2 regions of the Vibrio jasicida 090810c genome follow, and region 2 is predicted to be linked to the other one. Evidence: riboswitches for the same ligand, from Rfam matches in the RefSeq annotation. Region 2 holds a riboswitch; the other holds the start of a gene.
What was found. A riboswitch is a leader RNA that binds a small molecule or an ion and turns the genes downstream of it on or off. The one in region 2 is predicted to bind thiamine pyrophosphate.
Positions count from the first base shown of each region.

Region 1: another riboswitch for thiamine pyrophosphate. It lies ahead of thiC (phosphomethylpyrimidine synthase ThiC); the one in region 2 lies ahead of thiD (bifunctional hydroxymethylpyrimidine kinase/phosphomethylpyrimidine kinase).

Region 1 is NZ_CP025792.1:2,302,734-2,310,042, reverse strand. Features, by position in the region: gene C1S73_RS10955 (thiazole synthase) at 1-43, opposite strand, end outside; gene thiS (sulfur carrier protein ThiS) at 49-303, opposite strand; gene C1S73_RS10945 (HesA/MoeB/ThiF family protein) at 342-1,115, opposite strand; gene C1S73_RS10940 (thiamine phosphate synthase) at 1,102-2,517, opposite strand; gene thiC (phosphomethylpyrimidine synthase ThiC) at 2,517-4,457, opposite strand; TPP riboswitch at 4,623-4,721, opposite strand; gene crcB (fluoride efflux transporter CrcB) at 4,783-5,166, opposite strand; gene C1S73_RS10925 (multicopper oxidase family protein) at 5,290-6,672, opposite strand; tRNA gene C1S73_RS10920 (tRNA-Asp) at 7,079-7,155, opposite strand; rRNA gene rrf (5S ribosomal RNA) at 7,224-7,309, opposite strand, start outside.
Region 2 is NZ_CP025793.1:2,349-9,657, reverse strand. Features, by position in the region: gene thiM (hydroxyethylthiazole kinase) at 1-8, opposite strand, end outside; gene tenA (thiaminase II) at 21-689, opposite strand; gene C1S73_RS17570 (ABC transporter substrate-binding protein) at 744-1,694, opposite strand; gene C1S73_RS17565 (ABC transporter permease) at 1,742-2,542, opposite strand; gene C1S73_RS17560 (ABC transporter ATP-binding protein) at 2,535-3,290, opposite strand; gene thiD (bifunctional hydroxymethylpyrimidine kinase/phosphomethylpyrimidine kinase) at 3,280-4,152, opposite strand; TPP riboswitch at 4,262-4,371, opposite strand; gene C1S73_RS17550 (TldD/PmbA family protein) at 5,008-6,393, shown strand; gene C1S73_RS17545 (TldD/PmbA family protein) at 6,393-7,309, shown strand, end outside.

The sequences.
Region 1 (7,309 bases), on a different replicon from region 2:
TGAACAGTCTTGATTCGAATTGTTTATCACCAATTTTAAGCATCGACTTTAACCCCCTGCGATTGCTTGAAACAAAGAGATGCTATCTCCCTGTGAAAGAACTGTGCTAGCCCACTCACTGCGCGGCACAACATTGTTATTAATTGCAAAAACACAGCCCATTTCAGGCAGCGCAAATTGACTAATGATTTGCTGTAGATTCGACTCACTGGCAACTTGATGTGACTGGTCATTGATGACAATAGTGATCATATCTAAGTCAGCAGCGGTCATTTGTGTTGCTTGTTGTTCTGATAACGTCATTGCTTCCAACTCTCTTAATTCTGTCCATTACTCGTAAGCTAAATCTGGGCACACACTTGGCACTGTTTGTCTTTGCTTATCGCCATGGTTTGCCATTGCAGTTTCAATCCATCAAATAGGTGCAACTTGCCAGTCTCGACATGAAACTTTCCCATCGCCAGTTTTTGAATTGCCGCTATCGCTTGGTAGTTACCAAGTGTCCCCACCACCGGACCGACGACACCGCTGTCACTGCACTTTTGCGTTTGCGGTAATTCGTCGAACGGATACAAACAGCGGTAACAGGCTTTACTCTGCGCTTCTTGTTCACTTGGTGTTTGGTAATCAAAGACAGCGAATTGCCCTTGCCAACCAATTGCCGCCGCCGAGATGAGCGGTGTATTTTGCTCGAAACAAACTTGGTTAATGAGCTGGCGCGTTGGCATGTTATCGGTGCAGTCCAGCACCACATCCGCCAACATCACCTCAAGCTGCAGCTGTGCTTTCTCTAATCGCTTATTGAGAGCACGAATTTGAACCATAGAATTAAGTTCAGTGAGTTGCTTTACAGTTGCTTCTGTTTTCGCAACTTGGAGGTCTTGTTCACGATAAATGATCTGACGTTGTAGGTTACTGCTATCAACTTCATCGTCATCAACCACAACCAATTTACCAACGCCCGCTGATGCCAAGTACAAACTCGCTGCACTCCCTAGTCCACCACAACCGATGATCAGCACATGCGATTTACTCAAACGCTCTTGCCCACTTTCAGCAATTTCAGGCAGAGCGACTTGGCGTTGATAGCGAATGAACTGCTTATCCGTGAGCATGCTCGCCTCTCTTGGTATCCGCAAATTCACTATTCTGATCAGTAAACGTTATCTGTCTTTCCTTCATCAGTTGTGCGAAGAACTCGATGACGGACTGAGGTGATTCTGCCAACGTAATAGCTCGCACAACTGCCAAACTAGAAACACCTGTTTGCCAAACTTGGTCTGCATTAGATTGGTCAATACCCCCAATCGCGACCGTCGGAAAGCCAAGCACATAGTCACTAACTGCTTTGTCTTTTGAAGGACGGAAAGCAGCCTCTGTATTTGTATAAGGAATGCTATCAATCAGCTTTTGATACAGAGCCAAGCGCACCAAACCTTGTGGTTTCGATGGCATCTGTTTAGTGGTGGTTGGGAAAATATGCCCTAGAGCGATGTAGCTAGGATGAATTTGTACGATACGTAGTAACTCATAATAACCATGAGTAGAAAGACCAAGACGAATACCCGCTTTAGTTAGCTGAGCTAAATTCGATTCTTCTATGTCTTCTTGTCCTAGGTGAACACCATAAGCGCCATGCTTGATTGCCAACTGCCAATAGTCATTGATGAACACTTGTGCTTGATACTGACGACCTAGCTCAATTGCTCGAATGATCTGTTGTTCTAAATCGGCTTGTTGTGGGTTCTTGATTCGCAGTTGAATAGTGTTGATGCCTAGTGGCAGCAGACGCTCAATCCAAGCAACATCATCAACGACTGGATAGAGCCCTAGACTTTGCTTAGTTAGAGTTGGAAAGCTAACGCTCTCGCCTTGTGCAGACCAACCAACCTGAATATCGAGTCGGTTATCCTCCAGTACAGGTGTGGGGAAATCATCAAATTGGTCAGCCCACTGAGTAGATCTTACCTCGTCAAGGTTGTCATTCAACAGTGTTTCACGTGAAACATTCGCTTGCTGAGTTAGCATTCCTCGAGCAAGTGTTAACGAATCTTCGATAGGAAAATCGAGTACTGTCAGCGTTACTATCCAAGCAAGGTGATGTTCGGGATCGAACATTGCGTTGGGTTTGGACTTAATGGAAAGCGCTCTCACTTCGTCGTTAATCGGGTGACGCCAGATATCAAGCTGAAGCACTTTCTCCTTTTCACCGAAAGCCTGAGTATCAACAATACCAATATAGATAGCTTTCGAAGGTTGCTTAGCACATGCTTCTACCGATAAAGCAGAGCGGTAATAGAGCACAAATGAACTCTCATGCTCAGAGTCATAACCATCAATAAGATCTGTCGTTATGTGTGTGGTCTGTTGGTCGCGAACAAGCTGAATAGATTGAGTTGGGCTCACACCCAACTCAATGTCTTCGATGCTAAAACCCTGTTCTCTCGCCAACAACAAACATTGCTGAACTAAACCTGTCAGTTCGATCAATGATGACGGAATAAGGATTTTGCTCATTAGTCACTTACCTCGGCATGTGCTGCTGGATGGTATAGCTCAGAACCTGTATCTCTAAATTCTTGCGATTTCTGACGCATCCCCTCAAGAGGATCATCCAGCATTTTGATTGAGATAGCTTGGTCCGCAGCAACTTGCTCAGTATCTTTCGCGTACTCTCGTACCTCTTGCGAAATCTTCATCGAGCAGAACTTTGGTCCACACATCGAACAGAAGTGAGCAACTTTTCCAGACTCTTGAGGCAAGGTTTCATCATGGAAAGCGCGTGCGGTATCTGGGTCGAGCGACAAGTTAAATTGGTCTTCCCAGCGGAACTCGAAGCGAGCTTTAGAAAGCGCATTATCACGAACTTGTGCACCAGGGTGTCCCTTCGCTAAATCAGCGGCGTGCGCAGCAAGCTTGTAAGTGATCATGCCTACTTTCACGTCTTCTTTGTTTGGTAAACCAAGATGCTCTTTAGGAGTTACGTAGCAAAGCATTGCACAGCCATACCAACCAATCATGGCAGCACCGATGCCTGAAGTAATATGGTCGTAACCAGGAGCGACGTCTGTCGTCAGCGGACCAAGGGTGTAGAAAGGAGCCTCATGACAGTGCTCTAACTGCTCTTCCATGTTTTCTTTGATCATATGCATTGGAACATGACCAGGACCTTCGATAATCACCTGTACGCCGTATTCCCACGCAACCTTGGTCAATTCGCCAAGAGTACGAAGCTCTGCAAATTGCGCTTCATCGTTAGCATCAGCAACCGAGCCAGGACGCAGACCATCACCAAGAGATAGTGCGACATCGTACTTAGCACAGATTTCACAGATCTCTCGGAAATGGGTGTATAAGAAGCTTTCTTGGTGATGCGCTAAACACCATTTCGCGATGATAGAACCACCACGAGAGACGATGCCAGTAACACGTTTTGCAGTCATTGGCACATAACGAAGTAGTAAACCGGCATGGATAGTGAAGTAGTCAACGCCCTGCTCTGCTTGCTCGATCAGAGTATCGCGCATCACTTCCCAGTTAAGGTTTTCCGCAACACCATTCACTTTCTCAAGCGCTTGATACATTGGTACGGTACCGATCGGAACCGGACTGTTACGTAGAATCCACTCGCGAGTTTCGTGAATATTGCGTCCAGTAGAGAGATCCATAACGGTATCGCCACCCCAGCGCGTCGCCCACACTAGTTTCTCTACTTCTTCTTCAATCGAAGAAGTGACCGATGAGTTACCGATGTTGGCGTTCACTTTGACCAAAAAGTTACGCCCAATGATCATTGGCTCGGATTCTGGGTGGTTGATATTAGAAGGGATAATCGCGCGACCTTCGGCGACTTCTTTACGCACGAATTCGGCGGTAATGTCTTTTGGAAGATTCGCTCCGAAGCTTTGACCCGGATGTTGTTGATTCAGCACTTCATCGCGGTATTGAGCACGCCCCATATTTTCACGTAGAGCGATGTATTCCATTTCTGGGGTAATAATGCCTTTGCGAGCATAGTGTAACTGAGTCACACACTGCCCACCTTTGGCACGTCGAATACGTGGCAGATTTCCGTAACGAAGATCGTCTAGCGTTTCATCTTCTAGGCGCTCTTTGGTGTATACCGAGCTTACTTCATCGAGTAGTTCAGTATCGGCACGCTCTTCAATCCACCCTTCTCTCAGTTTAGGTAAGCCATTGTAAAGGTCTATGGTGTGATTTGGGTCTGTGTATACACCCGAGGTATCGTAAACGCGTATTGGCTCATTAGGCTCGAAAATAGGCGCTTCTTTTGTGCCTCCAATAAGGCTATCAGCAAGTGATATTTCACGCATTGGCACACGAATATCAGGACGTGAACCTTCTACGTAGACTTTGCTTGAATTTGGGTACGGTTGTACCGAGAGTGTATCAATGAACTGTTTTGCTTCCAGTCTCGCTTGCTTGCGACTCGACATAGCATTTTTCCTTGCTTTGTTATGCTTAGATAAAAAGTATTGGGATAAAAATGCTTGACGGATAGATGCGACAAGAGGAATCGAATTAAGGACAGATTGAGCAAGTACTCTTCGCCTATAACAACATTCGACTATTTGATAGGTCAACCAGATAGAGCTCTGGTGTAGATATCTTCTCTTGTTCCCTTCGCAGATTCTAATCTGATCAGGTTCAACGGATCCCGAATTAACGGTCTCAGCCTTATGGCACTCCGACAAGTAAAATCAGTATATAAAAACGGCTTGGTTAAACCAAGCCGACCTGATTAAGATTTGAGTATTTTTGCTAGCTACGCATCAATAATTGGAAACCAATCCACGCAGCAGAAATGCTTAACACGACATTCAACAGTACATTCAATCCCATTTTAAAGAAAGCGCCCTGCTGCATAAGCAACACGTTATCCATCGAGAAGGTAGAGAATGTGGTTAATGCGCCCAAAAAGCCAAGACCGATGATTTGACGCCATGGGTCAGTGACCAGCAACTCAGTTTCAAACGCAGCAATCAGTAGACCCATAATAAATGAGCCAACGACGTTTACGGTTAAGGTACCGTACGGAAAGCCACGACCGAGTAGCATCACACAAAGTTCAGAAATTAAGTAACGAGAACATGCACCAAATGCACCACCCAATGCAATAAAACCCAAAACGGATAGTTGTCCCATAATTCCCCCAGAAAAGTTAATGGCGACATTGTAATCAAATTTACGGCAATAGTGATTATACAATCTTAGAATTCAGCAAAGTATAGCGCTTAAAACTTATCAAGATTTAAAAAGTTACAGGAGTCACTTTACTTCGATGTAACCCATCAAACCCGTCTTCATGTGTTCGATCACATGACAATGGTACATCCAACGCCCTGGGTTATCTGCAACAAATGCCGCTTTCGCACTGCCATTTTTTCCAAGTAAGACCGTATCGGTATGAAACGGCTCATTGAGTTTTTTGCCATCTAACTCAAGAACAGTAAACGTGTGCCCATGAAGGTGAATAGGATGGTGATATTGGGTGACGTTCTTAAGGTTGAAGATATAGGTTTTTCCGAGCTCCAATGTTGAAAGCGGTGCTGGAATATTATCTTTACTCATTCCCTCCCAAGCTCTTTTATTCATCAGCCAAAACTTAGGTATCGCTTTGCCAGATTTATCGGCAGGAGTGACCGCCCCCTCCCATTCAAACACATAATCAATTTGCTCAGCACTTTCCAAATCAAGATCTGGCACAGGGTTGAGAGGCAATAAAGGCAGTTTCTGATTACTCGGCAGGTCAGACTCAACAATATCAAACTCACACAAAGGAAATGGGAAGCGTCCTTTCATTTGACGCACATAAACACGTTCTCCAGCCTTCGGAGCAATCAATCCGATATCTAACCTCATTCCCGGACCAATTTTGTGCTGAGTGAGCTTATAAGGCGTTTTAACAGGATTACCATCTATAGCAATAACCCAAGCCTCTGCGCCTTCTATAGCGATCGGGTAAGTAATGGTGTTATCGACATTAGCAATTCTTAATCGCGTGGTAGCATTCTGCTTCAGCGTATAAACAGGTTCATGCACACCATTGACGCTACTCCACTCTCCGGGGGTTCCCATACGAGCACTCAAGCGCGGCACCATAAGGTTCTTCCACTGACCTTGTTTGTCTAAATGCCAATGCTTGAGGACGACTTCATGCTCTTCATCAAACTGAACAGGCTCTGCCTCTTCAACGACAATTAGCCCGACTAAGCCCATACCAAGTTGCTTAACACTATTCATGTGTGGGTGATACCAGAACGTACCGGCATCTGGCGGTGTAAATTCATAAACGAATGTATCGCCAGGCATGATAGGCGGCTGGCTCAAGAAAGGGACACCATCCATTTCAATAGGGATTCGCAAGCCATGCCAGTGGATTGTAGTCGGCTCTAAAAGCTTGTTAGTAAATCGGATAATAACTTTCTCGCCTTGGCGACAACGAATCGTAGGCGCTGGAATCGAGCCATTAAACGCAAGTACATCCGTGGTAAACCCTGGTACCAATTCAGCAGCAGAAGGCTCTGCAGTGATGTCGTATATATGCTGACCTTGTTTATTAGTGCTCTTAAATAGAGAGCATGCAGGCAGAATGGTAAGCGCAGAGATCGCTAAGGAAGATTGAAGAAAGCGTCGACGAGATATATCCATGTATTTAGTCACTCATTATTCCAATTGACGTGAGTGTAACTAAATATTAACAATGATTCTCACTTATCTTTTAAAGATGTGCACTAATGATACTTAGGGTCAGGAATATAAATGAAGCTCCATATTTTATAGGCACTAAAAATGTAGTAAGCACCTACATACATATAATAAAGAAATAAAAGATGCCGGTTTGAGAAGGAGGGGAGTTTAATGATAATAAAGCTAGAGCAAGTAGGAAATTGCAGACTCTAGAAACGACGAAAGCCTTGCTATTTCTAGCAAGGCTTTCTAAATAAGTGGCGGAGAGGCCGGGGTTGCGGGCAACCGGGACTTGCTCCCTGAAAAGGGAAAATATTTTTGCTTATAAACGACAAAACCCAGTCCGAAGACTGGGTTTCTAAATAAGTGGCGGAGCGGACGGGACTCGAACCCGCGACCCCCGGCGTGACAGGCCGGTATTCTAACCAACTGAACTACCGCTCCGCACTGGTTAGACATTTAAGTCTAAGTTTTTGTCTTCACTTTTTCATAAAAAGTGAAAATAAAATAAAGCCTGGCGATGTCCTACTCTCACATGGGGAAACCCCACACTACCATCGGCGCTAATTCGTTTCACTTCTGAGTTCGGAATGGAAGT
Region 2 (7,309 bases):
ATTAACATGAGACTCTCCGATTAATCTTGCTGAGCATTCAGACCTTGTTGCCAGAATGCTACTTCCATACGCGTTGCAGTTTTGAATACCTGAATCAGGTTTTGACCACGCTGGCTATTGATGTCGATTTCCGCCAATAACTGGTTAAAGTGTTCTGCACCTTTTGCGACACCAGATTGGAACTCCTCACCACCGTAGAGGTTGATCCAACTTGCGTATGGGTTGCCTTCGATTACTGTCTTTTCATCTTCAATCAGCATCTTACCGATAACAGCATAGCCGATAGAGCATGGCGCCAGTGCCGCGTATAGATCAACAAGATCGCCGGTCATGCCAGCATCTAATACGTAACGGGTATAAGCTACCGTGCCGAAGTCTTCTGGCTCGTTTTCTAAGTCGGATTCTGTCAACCCCCATTGCTCACAGTAAGTCACGTGGTGGGCGATTTCAGAATCTAGCAATGCATGTACGCTTGGTAGGGCACGGCGCATGTCATCCAAAGTACGTGCTTTGTAGATCGCTAATGCGTAAGCTCGTGCGTACTGTTTTAGGAAAAGAAAATCCTGCTTTAGGTAATGCAGAAAACAAGGCTGAGCCAGAGTGCCTTGTGCCAATTGCTGCACGAAAGCATGCTCAGTGTATTCTTGCCAATCTTGGCGGCAAGCGTCGATCAAATCTTGGTATTTCATTATGAGTATCTCGTTATCAAAAGACCCTAGGCTTAGATCCTAAGGTCAGTAGCATTAGTCAAAGTTCGGTACGTAATCTTTCGCTTTTGGTAGTGTTTCGATGATTTTTTGTGAATACATGAATTCGGCATAATCATCGTAGCGTTTCAGATCTACTGCAGATGGGCGAAGAGCGAAACGAGTTAGCGTGTCGTTCCAAGCGCGTTGGTTAAGCTCGTTGTTGAGGGTGTCTGGTGAATAAGCCACGAACTCTTTCCACGACTCTTTTGGATGGTTAACGATGTAAGTGGTTGCTTGCTCTAGCGCTTTGTTGAATGCCTTGATAGCTTCTTTGTCGTAGGTTTTTGCATTGGCTACGAAGACTAACTCGTCATACGTTGGCACGCCGTGTTCTTCAGGGAAGAAGGCTTTAGCTTTATAACCTTCTAGTGCCAGTTGATTGGTTTCGAAGTTACGTAGACCGCCCCAAATCGCATCCACCTTGCCAGACGCAAGGGACGAAGACAGCGCCCAACCTACGTTGATGATTTGTACGTCAGAAAACTTCACGTTCTCTTGCGCAAGCATGGTGCCGATTGTCGCTTCTTCGTTGCCTGCGATCGCAATACCGATCTTCTTGCCTTTTAAGTCGCCAAGGTTTTCATTCTTACCGTTGTCCAACACCATCAGCGTGTTGAGTGGCGTAGCAATCAAAGTCGCAGAGCGGATTAGTGGCAAACCAGCCGCGACATCGATGGTCAGGCTTGGTTGGTAAGAAATCGCCATGTCGACTTTACCCGCCGCGACCAACTTAGGTGGTGTACTTGGATCTGCCGGCTCTTGAATGTTGACCTTCAAACCTTGCTCTTTGAAGTAACCACGCTCTTTGGCAATAACGATAGGACCATGGTTTGGATTGACGAACCAATCCAACATCAGTGTCATCTCTTTTTCAGCAGCAAGTACGTTGGTTGATACCACTGAAGCGAGTAGAGCAGCAGCGCTCATAAGTTTGTTTTTATTCACGGGGTTCTTCCTTTTCTTTCCCAATTTCCTTTGGTTATTTTCGGCAATTACTTGCTTTCCCAAGGGATGGCTTTTTTCAATAATTTATCGGTGATGAAGTAGAGTGAGATAGACAGCACAGCGAGGATAAACAGCGCTGCAAACATCTCATCAATGATCATGCGAGCGTTGGCTTGGAGCATCAGATAACCCAAGCCTTCACTTGAACCTACCCACTCACCGACCACTGCTCCAATTGGCGCAATAACGACGGCAACACGAATACCTGAGGCTAAAGTTGGTAGTGCGGCTGGCAATTGAATATGACGAAGTAGCTGCCATTTAGACGCACCCATAGTCTTGGCAAGATCTAGGTAACCTGTTGGTGTATTGCGCAAACCGTCGTAGCAACATGTCGTGACGGGGAAAAAGATGATGATCGCCGCCATGACGACTTTCGATGCAATGCCGTAACCCAGCCAAAGCATCAGTACTGGCGCGATGGCGAACACAGGGATCGCTTGGCTAGCAATCAGAATTGGCAATAACCAACGCTTCAGCGGCTCGAACATCAGCATTTGCAGTGCGAACAGCAAACCCATTGATAATCCAAGCGCCAAGCCAAGTAAAATCTCTTGCGCAGTAACCCAAGTATGTTTGAGCAAGACATCGTAACGAGTGGCCAATCTATCCAGCACTTCAATTGGTGAAGGTAAGATGAAGCTTGGCATGTCGAATACCACAACAACCAACTGCCACAATCCCAAGATCACCGCTGTGCTAATGACCAAGCGCAGAGCCGGATGGGTCACGCGTTCTTTTTTACTAATGCGTGCCGAAACGGAGTTGTACTGAGTCATATCACTCATAGTCTTTCTCCAATTGATCCAAAATCGCTTGTTGTAGCGCCGCGCACTCTCCATCGAGAACTCGCGGCGGCTTGGAATTCGGAACGACTAAGTGCTGGGCTTGCGCAGGCGTGCCTTGCAGTACATAGAGTTGGTGGGCTAATCGCACCGCTTCTTGTGGGTCGTGGGTAATAAGAACAACGGTTTTATCTTTCAGTAACTCGGCAGACAAGGTTTGCAACTTATGGCGAGTAACCGCGTCCAGCGCAGAGAAGGGCTCATCCATCAGAACCAGAGGCTTGTCTTGCATCAGAGTGCGAGCAAGGGCAACACGTTGTCTCATGCCGCCAGAGAGCTGAGCTGGCTTAGCATCCGCGTAATCGGCGAGTCCCACTTGGTTGAGTAAAGTCAGTGCACGTTGTTTATCTTGTTCTGGTGCTTGGTCTTGAGAAAATCGAGAACTGAGACAGACGTTGTCTAACACATTTAGCCATGGTAGCAACAAGTCTTGTTGTGCCATGTAGGCAATACGTTCGTGTAGGGCGATGCCATCCGTGGTGGTTAATTCACCATGCCATTCGACTTTGTCGTCTAACAAGCCCGCTAGATAACGAAGGATCGTCGTTTTTCCGCAACCACTACGGCCAAGTAACACAGTCCATTGATTGGCAGGGATGGTCATACTCAACCCTGCTAATGTTGGCGTTTGGCTGTCTTTGTATTGCAGACTTGCTTCGGTAAGCTGAATGCCGAGTGCGTTAGCGCACATGCGTGTGACCTGCAAAAAAGTGGTTCACAGGGCCGTGACCTTTACCGACATCCAATTCGTCAGCGTGCGCGATAGCTTGGCTGATGTACTGCTTACCAAGGTGCACCGCTTTGTGCAGGTTGTTGCCTTGGCCAAGGTAAGACGCGATAGCAGAAGACAGCGTGCAGCCTGTGCCATGGGTGTTTTTGGTTGGAAAGCGTTTAGCGCTGATTAACTCGGCGCTGTCTTGCATGATCAGCAGATCGTTGCTGTTTTCGTCTTTTTCTAAGTGGCCGCCTTTTAACAGCACCGCTTTTGCACCGAGCGCGCGTAAATCAGCAATCATATCGTTCATTTCAGATTCTGATTGAGGCACTGGCTTACCCGTCAAGGCTGCGCCTTCTGGTAGGTTAGGGGTAATGATGTCTGCGAGCGGAATCAATTCTTCTTTTAAAGTGCTGATTGCTGACTGTTCCAGTAATAGATCGCCGCTGGTGGCCACCATTACAGGGTCAATCACGAGGTGTTTTGGCTGGTATTGTTTAATTTTGTTGGCAACGACCTTAATGATGTTGGAATCGGCCAACATGCCCACTTTGACTGCAACGATGTTAAGGTCGGTAAATACCGCATCGAGTTGGCTCTCTACGTGGTCGAGAGGAATTGGGAAAATCGCAGAAACGCCTTGGGTATTTTGCGAAGTAATCGCCGTGATTACCGAACAAGCATAACTGCCAGTTGCGGACATCGCTTTGATGTCGGCTTGAATGCCTGCGCCGCCACCGCTATCAGAACCTGCAATCGTCAACACAATCGGTGTGTCTATTGAAGTTGCTGCTTTTGGCTGTGTTGATGGTTTTTCTTGGTTTGACTGCTGCGCCATGGTCGCTCCTATTACAGACGTACAGGAACTGACTTGGCCATCGCAAGGGAAGATCGGTGATCGGATCCGTTGAGACTAGCTGTACTAATAGAGACTCAAGCAGGCTAGTGGCAAAGTGATGATAGTTCCCTACGTCAGTGCTAACTGAATCAGGTTCAACGGGTCTCGATTTCGATCTCAGCCGACGCATTCAATGCATGGGCCCCCCGACTATTTCGCCAAGATAATAGCAGTTCACTCAGTTACGGTGCACGTGTTTTTTCCTGTAAAGGGATAGTAATCGTTTAAATATGAGACTTGATAGCGGTAATGAGAGAACAGAATTTAGTGTATACCCAAGTAACCTCGAGATGCTTGGTTCAGCGAGAATGACTTGGTTTGTAGACGCGGCGGCGATTTGAAGGCTTAGTGGGTCTAAATCAAGAATCGGCAACAAAGTATACAAGCCAAGGCCCTTACTATTTGCAAAGAGTGCCCTCTGGGAGCGTGTCATTGACCCGATTGCTACGTCAAACAACTTGGAAAGAGCGTGCTATTCCGCTTCGTTGTTTTCCTTGCACTCGAATCAATGACAACGCTCTGAATCCTGCATCTTGAAGTCACTTGGGTATAAATGACGTGCTGCATTGAAAGTAGTAGTTCAAGACACTATCTAATAGTGAGATATCGACATAATACGTAACGAATCGTTCTTTGATTTAGCAAGGATTAGCACAAAACAAGGTTAAAAAAGTGTTAATATTTAACGCGTTGCCAATATGTCTTTGAGTCATTCGATTTAGGTCATGACTTTAATAAACAGGGTCTAACTCAAAGGTGGGGAAGGCTAGGACGATCAACGAGCAAGGAGATTTCATGCTTAATTCTGTAACAGCGAAAGCGGTGATCGATCATGCCCTCTTTTTAGGGGCTGATTTCGCCGAGCTATTCGTTGAACACCATCAAACCAACACTGTCCAGGTCGCATCTGGTGAAGTGGATAAGGTTAACTCGGGTATCGATTTTGGTATCGGTATTCGTCTCTTCTTCGGTCATAAAGTGCTTTACGGTTACACCAACAGCACGAATGAAACGGAACTAAAACGCGTAACCTCACTGCTTGCAGCAAAAGACAAGCGTGAGCAAATCGCCTCAGCAGGTTCTCTCAACCTGAACCGCTACCCAATTCAACATGGTTGTCGTATGCCACTTGGCAAAGACGCTAACCTAGATTCTAAAATTGCTTTCCTATTGCAAGTTGACCAAGCAGCACGTGCTGAGAGTGAACATATCAGCCAGTTCATCGGCAGCGTGCTTCAGCGCGAGCAGCAAGTGTCTATCTTCAACTCAGAAGGTCTACACGTTGACGATACTCGTCACTACATCCGAGTTGCTGGTAATACTGTCGCTCAAAAAGGTAATGAGCAGTCTTCTGGTATGGAAGGTCCTGGCGCTCTTGCTGGTTGGGAGTTCAGTGAGCAGCTTGATGCGAAAGAGCTAGGTCAAACTATCGCGCAACAAGCGTTGGTAAAACTTGGCGCAGATGCTTGTCCATCGGGTGAAATGCCAGTGGTAATTGGTAACGGCTTTGGTGGCGTAATCTTCCATGAAGCTTGTGGCCACTTGCTAGAAACTACTTCAGTTGCGAAGAAAGCATCAGTCTTCCACGACAAGATGGGCGAAATGGTTGCTCACACCGCAGTGAATGCAGTCGATGATGGCACCATGACCAACGAATGGGGCTCGATTCATGTTGATGACGAAGGCATGAAGACTCAGCGCACTCAATTGATCAAAGACGGTAAGCTAACTAGCTTCATGGTCGATAAAATGGGTGGTATGAAAACAGGTTATGAGCCTACGGGGTCAGGTCGTCGTCAAAACTACAAGTTCGCACCAACCTCGCGTATGCGTAACACATTTATCGAAGAAGGCGAGCATTCTCTTGATGACATGCTTGCTGGCATCGAACGCGGCATCTATGCGAAGAAGATGGGCGGTGGTTCGGTTCAACCGGGAACGGGCGAGTTCAACTTTGCCGTTCGTGAAGCTTACCTCATTGAAAATGGTAAAATCACCAAGCCTCTGAAAACAGCAACGCTGATCAGTACGGGGCCAAAAGTGTTGAAAGAAATCAGTATGGTCGGCAAAGACATGGCGCTTGCGCCGGGCATGTGTGGTTCAGTCAGTGGTTCAGTACCAACAACAGTCGGTCAGCCAACGCTCAAAGTAGATAACATTCTGGTAGGAGGCGGTAACTAATGAGCCAAGAACAACAACTTCTTAATGCGGTTGATTACGTCCTATCAGAAGCAAAACGCCAAGGTGCAGAAGCGGACGTCATTGTAAACCGCAACAGTAGCTTTTCTTTGAAAGCGAACCAAGGAAAGCTGGATGAGTACAAAGTAAGCTCAAGCCAAGTTCTGGGTGTTCGTGTTGTGAAAGATGCGCGCGTTGCAACGAGCTACTCTGAGTCTTTAGAGCAACCAAGCTTAGATTTGATGCTGACTAATGCACTGCAAAGCGCTCGTTTTTCCAAGCAAGATGAACATCAGACGATTAGCTGCGTGAACAGCGAAATCACGACTGCTTTCGCTGAGATTGCTCAAGAAGACACAACTTCGGTTGATGAAAAGATTGAAATGTCTCTCGCACTTGAGCAAGGCGTAATAGCGCTACCTCACGCTTCTAGCGCACCTTACAATGGTTATAGTGATGGCGAAACGCAATTAATTATTGCCAATACACAAGGCTCGTTGTGCCAACACTTCGAACGCTCGTTTACTTGTTACGCTTATACCTTGTTTGAAAAAGACGGTAAACAGTCGATGGCGGGTAGAATGTCACTGGGTCGTCGCTTTGATGAGTTGAACCCAACTTACTGCATTGAAGGCGGTTACAACCTTGCTCGTGATCTTCTTGAAGGCGCACCAGTGGCTACGGGTAACTACCCAGCAATCTTCCATATCAATGCGCTAGCAAGTTTGTTCGGTGCTTTTGGCAGTGCTTTCTCCGGCGTAAGCGCGATGAAAGGCATTACGCCACTGGGTGACAAGTTTGGTCAACGTGTTGCGAGTGACTTGATTACCTTTACTGATACGGCTTACATGCCAAATGGTATGGCAATTTCGGGCTTTGATAGTGAAGGTTTTGCTACTCAAGACAATGTAATGATTGC